Cycloclasticus pugetii PS-1: one gene and its partner. The protein of the gene in region 1 binds, or shares a complex with, the protein of each later gene. Links are inferred from orthologs where the notes say so. Each region holds a gene or a part of one and is shown in the gene's direction. Other genes may lie near its edges.

The links. Proteins that work in one complex are often made in the same cells at the same time.
Region 2: the proteins of dinB (region 1) and dnaN are in contact, whole or in part, in a solved structure (PDB 1OK7), measured with the Escherichia coli proteins. The link is inferred for Cycloclasticus pugetii PS-1 from one-to-one orthologs.

What each region holds. Positions count from the first base shown.
Region 1 is NZ_ARVU01000001.1:979,650-982,652, reverse strand. What follows is about bases 9-2,995. They hold dinB (DNA polymerase IV), read left to right. Parts: upstream 9-946; coding sequence 947-2,044; downstream 2,045-2,995. Other genes in these bases: gltX (glutamate--tRNA ligase), read right to left, coding at 2,454-2,995; CYCPU_RS0104780 (putative quinol monooxygenase), read right to left, coding at 117-410. Also shown: more of gltX, read right to left, coding at 2,996-3,003. UniProt on the Escherichia coli protein: Poorly processive, error-prone DNA polymerase involved in translesion repair and untargeted mutagenesis. Copies undamaged DNA at stalled replication forks, which arise in vivo from mismatched or misaligned primer ends.
Region 2 is NZ_ARVU01000001.1:893-3,678, forward strand. What follows is about bases 7-2,776. They hold dnaN (DNA polymerase III subunit beta), read left to right. Parts: upstream 7-726; coding sequence 727-1,827; downstream 1,828-2,776. Other genes in these bases: dnaA (chromosomal replication initiator protein DnaA), read left to right, coding at 7-554; recF (DNA replication/repair protein RecF), read left to right, coding at 1,852-2,776. In the rest of the region: more of dnaA, read left to right, coding at 1-6; more of recF, read left to right, coding at 2,777-2,786. UniProt on the Escherichia coli protein: Confers DNA tethering and processivity to DNA polymerases and other proteins. Acts as a clamp, forming a ring around DNA (a reaction catalyzed by the clamp-loading complex) which diffuses in an ATP-independent manner freely and bidirectionally along dsDNA.

The sequences.
Region 1 (3,003 bases):
ATTATAAAAGTTTGGGGCTGAAGGTCAGCCCCTATCGAGTATTAATACCTAGAAAAGGTATCATTTTTATTTATCTGAAGCTTCTTTAGCTCCAGTCTATTATTTTTTAATAACGCTTATATATCTAAGGCTGAAAGAAACGTAGAAGCCGGTGGCGCTGTTAACAGAGCACCCAGTTTTTTTAGATCTCCTCGTTCTCCACGCCAAGCAACATAGCTTTCATGATCTGCACGTGTTTCCCACTTTTCAAGTAGCACAATATTTAAAGGGTCATCATCATTGCAAGTTACAACAATACTCTGACAACCTTTAAAGGACCGTGTATCTGGCAAAATAGCTTCCAGTGTATTCAATAACGTTTCACGATTGTCTGCACTCACGTGCATATCCAGCGTTACATCTATAGACATTATTTTCTCCTATTTTAATTTTCATTATTGGTTTGCTATCAATGGTCAACAGTCAACATAACCTGACGCCAAAAATACTAACAGAAAAGTGAGCTATGCATGGCAGATGCAAGCAAAACTTCTCATAACTAGCCATCCGTAATCCGCCTAGCTGTTCACAGCCACTAAAGCATGTTGACACCATCATGTATAGCTGAAAAATTAGTAAAGCTATAATAAACGTACAGATAAACCACACAAGCCCTACGCTTATTTACTTAAACCGCAGATACATAATTAGCCATATAATAACGCGCCCGACGATTATAAAACTAATTTCACCTGCACCATCAAGCTAGATTTAATTTTTGCAGACACCGTCACTAAATGGCTCTGTTACAATTTCCATTATTTTTTTCTCTTTAGACACTTTCTCCATTCCGGGGGCCCTTTAATCGCAGTTCTATAACAGGCATCACTATCTTTATTGCTGGCTTATTTATTACAATGCGCCTTGCCTATCTTAAAATAAAGAAAACTCGGCATAATGTGAGTTAATGACCCCTTTGCAACGAAAAATTATCCATATCGACATGGATGCCTTCTTTGCCTCCGTTGAACAGCGTGACCAGCCTGAACTACAAGGCAAACCTGTTATTGTCGGTGGCCAGCCCAATAGTCGTGGTGTGGTAGCGGCTTGTAGCTACGAAGCACGCCAATTTGGCATTCATTCTGCCATGCCCTGCTCACGCGCTTACAGACTTTGTCCACAAGCTATATTTATTCCGCCTAGATTTGATGCCTATAAAGCCGTATCAAAAATAATCCATGAAATATTCTGGCGTTATGCCACAGACGTTGAACCCTTATCACTTGATGAAGCCTATCTTGATGTTAGCCATAGCAGCGAATATAAAGGCTCAGCAACGCGGATCGCTGAAGCCATTAAACATGACATTAAAGCCGAAACGCAGCTGATTGCATCAGCGGGTGTTTCATACAATAAATTTTTGGCAAAAATAGCCTCTGATATGGATAAGCCTGATGGCCTGTATGTTATAAGACCAGAACAAGGCGAAGCGTTTATAGCAACCCTACCTATTGGAAGTTTTTACGGTGTTGGCCCTGCCACAGAGATAAAAATGAATAAATTAGGCATTAAAACAGGCCGTGATTTACGCTCTAAAAGCTCTGTCGAATTAACTAAGCATTTTGGTAAATCAGCCGAGTACTTTTTCCAAATCGCGCGTGGTATCGACCATCGCCCTGTACGCAGCACACGTATTCGAAAATCATTAGGTAAAGAAACAACATTCAAAACGGATGTTTATGATAAAACCTTACTGCTTGAAAAACTCAATCAATTAGCGCAAAAGGTCTTCGATAATTTAGCAGCTCAGCAGTTCATGGCTAAAACAATCACCGTAAAAATAAAATACGCAAATTTTAAATCAGTGACTCGTTCGTACAGCAGTACTAAAATTTTTATTCAATTACCTGAAATACCCAACATACTCACAGAATTACTCTCTCGCACTGACGCTGGTCAACAAGGTGTTCGATTAGTCGGCATCAGTGCCAGTGGTTTACAAAGTATGAACGATAAAAAAGCAAAAAATGGGCCCGCTGATCAACTTGAGTTTAATTTAAACTAACCCCTCCTTTTAGGTCCGCTCCTTTCAGCATTTATTGTTGTTTCTCACAAATACTGCCTTATTAAAATCTTTCTACTAAAGCACTCTAGCCTGTTTAAATCTGAGAAATATCTACGCGCATAAAAAAACCGCTTACATTTCTGTAAGCGGTTTTTTAAATGGCGTCCCCAAGGGGGTTCGAACCCCTGTTACCGCCGTGAAAGGGCGGTGTCCTAGGCCTCTAGACGATGGGGACTAAGTCTATATTTACTACAAAAGTGAATCGTCTAAATCACTTTATCACCAAAAAAATGGTGGAGCCAAGCGGGATCGAACCGCTGACCTCAACACTGCCAGTGTTGCGCTCTCCCAGCTGAGCTATGGCCCCTCTTGGCAGGACGCGAATTGTACTGAATGATTAACTAAGTGTCTAGCCTTCTTGCAGAAGAATTCTATTTTTTATGTAATCTATCCCTCTTTTGATGTTTTTTATACAGGTTTCTTTCCCCAACAAGAAAAGCGTTGCATCTAATGCTGGTGAAACTGATGTACCTGATAATGCAACACGTAATGGCTGCGCAACTTTTCCAAGTTTTAAATCCAAAGTTTCAGCCGTTTTTATAATCACCTCATGCAGCTTTTCTTTAGACCAGTCATCTAACGCTTCAAATGTTGCTAACATCATTTCTAAGGGTTCTAAACTAGCTGCCTTTAAATTCTTTTTAGCTGCTTTTTCATCAAACGCCTCATAGTTATTATAAAACATAAGACTTTTTTCGGCCATTTCTTTTAATGTTTTAGCGCGCTCTTGCTGTGTTTTTACAAGCTCTATAATAGATGGTCCCTTATCCACATCACAACCTTGCGCTACTAATTGTTCACTTAATGGCTCAACCAACCGCTTAGGGTCACTATTTATAATGTATTGTTGATTAATCCAAAGTAGTTTCTCTGTATTGAATGTTGAGGCGGTTCTATTG
Region 2 (2,786 bases), 980 kb from region 1 along the record:
CTCGTTTTGGTTGGGGCTTACCAATTCCCATTGAACCGCCAGACTTAGAAACACGGGTGGCTATTTTAAAAAGTAAAGCCGCGTTAAGTGGCGTTGACCTAGCTGATGAAGTTGCTTTTTTTATGGGCAATAGAATTAAATCCAATGTTAGAGAACTAGAAGGGGCCTTACGCAGAGTTTTAGCAAATGCGAACTTTACCGGTAAACCTATTACCTTAGATTTTACTAAAGAAGCACTCAGAGATTTGATTGCTCTACAAAACAAACGTATTAGCATTGATAACATTCAAAAAACGGTTGCTGAGTACTACAAAATAAGGACATCTGACTTATTGTCTGCTAAACGAACAAGATCAATCGCTCGCCCAAGACAAATAGCAATGGCTCTGGCAAAAGAACTTACTCAATACAGCTTGCCAGAAATAGGGAATCAATTTGGTGGCCGGGACCATACGACCGTTCTTCACGCAACGCGAAAAGTAAAAGAGCTAAGAGACTCTGATCAATTGATTGATGAAGATTATATTAACCTGTTAAGAACCCTATCGCATTAATTAGGTGTAAGCTGTGGATAAAATTTGAGATGTTTTTACAAACAAGTTATCCACAATAGTTTTTATATTTAACAACACCTTTTAAAATAACGTAGGTTATTGATTTAAAATTAATAATTAAAAATACTAACCGATTTTTAATTCCTTATAATCATAATAAGTATTAAGAGATATGAAATTAAATATTAATAAAGAAGATCTATTAGAGCCATTACAGAAGGTTTTTGGTGTTATTGAAAAAAGACAGACCTTACCGATTTTATCGAATGTTTATTTATCGATTAACAATGGTACGATCAAATTCACAGGCACAGATTTAGAAGTACAGGTCAGCGCTAAATCCATATTGATAGGGGAAGATAGCTTTAATATAACGATTCCTGCAAGAAAGTTATTAGACATCTGTCGATCTTTACCTGATCACTGTGAATTAAATTTATCTTTCAATGATGGTGTTCTTATTATTAAATCAGGCAAAAGCAGATTTACACTTAGGACACTGCCATCAGATGAATACCCTCTTTTCGATGAATCAAGTTACCTAAATCAAATAAGCATTAACCAAGAGGTTTTATTAAAAGCCTTTAGTAAAACTATTTTTTGTATGGCACAACAAGATGTTCGTTATTATCTAAATGGTTTAATGATGGAAATTGTTGATGGTGAATTACAAACTGTCGCCTCAGACGGTCATCGACTAGCCCTATCTAAAAATAAAATTGATAATGAAAATCAATCCATTAACCAGGTTATCATTCCAAGAAAAGCAGCCCAAGAATTACTCAGACTAATGGATAAATTTGAAGGTGCTGTTGAGATAAAGATCGCTAAAAACAGTATTAAATTCTCGTTGGGTGATGTTGAACTTAATGCAAAGTTGATTGATGGACGCTTCCCTGATTTTAATAATGTAGTCCCTGAACAAAGTAAACATAGCTTTAATATCAATAAGTTATCTTTTAAATCCGCTTTATCTCGTGTTTCCATTTTATCCAATGAAAAATATAAAGGAATACGTTTAGACTTATCAAACCAATTAATGACTATTAATGCTAATAACCCTGAACAGGATGAAGCCGAAGAAGAAGTAGTGGTTGATTACAATGGTGATGAGATGAGTATGGGCTTTAATTCAAGTTATTTAATGGATGCCCTAAATGTAATTGAATCGGATAATGTGTTAGTTTCTTTTACTGATACAAACAGTAGTTGCTTGCTTGAAAACCCAGAAGATAAGAGAAGTCAATTTATTATTATGCCAATGCGTATATAAACATTTTTACTGTAATTATTTTTCTTGTCTTTAGTCGATATTCAAATTAAAGATGTTAGGAATATTGAAAATATAATATTCCAACCATCTCCTAAGCTTAATATTATTGTTGGGCCTAACGGGAGTGGAAAAACATCAATTCTAGAGTCGCTTTACATACTAAGTAGGGCGCGCTCTTTTAGAACGCAAAATATCACTAAGGTTCTCTCACACAATAAAGATAGCCTTATTGTTTTTGCCCAATTAGCTTATGTGAACGTTTCTCATAAGATAGCGATCAAAAAAAACAAACATAAAACCATTATCAGGATAAATGCTCGATCAGAAAAAAAATCTTCTGAATTATCCCGTCTGTTTCATGCACACCTTATCAGGCCTGAATCCCAAACATTATTAGAAAATGGTGGGGTTGATAGAAGGGCTTTTATTGATACCGGTGTGTTCCACGTGAAACACTCATTTTTGAATATATCGAAGCAATATAACCACTTATTGAAACAGAGGAATAAGTTATTGAAAACCAAACAATTAGATACATTAACTGTTTGGAATAATAAACTGATTGAATACGGTACAATAGTCAGTCATGAAAGAGAGAAGTATCTTGAATTGTTAGATAAAGAACTTAAAGGTATTGCCTGTCAGTTTATTGGTGATGCAGAGGTTACTTTAAATTACTTAAAAGGCTGGGATAAAAGCTTATCGTTTGAGGATGCGCTTAATAAAGCAAAGGACCGAGATATCTTGTATGGCTTCACCACAGCAGGCGCGCATAAAGCAGATATTAAGGTTCTGGTTAATGGAAGGTTAGCACAGGATTATTTATCCAGAGGGCAGATGAAACTGCTGGTCATTGCGATGTATTTAGCGCAAATTAAGTTAATGCGTGATCGAGTATCTAAGTCGGTTTGTGTGTTATTGGATGATTTAGGTGCTGAGCTTGATAGGGAGAATGTAAG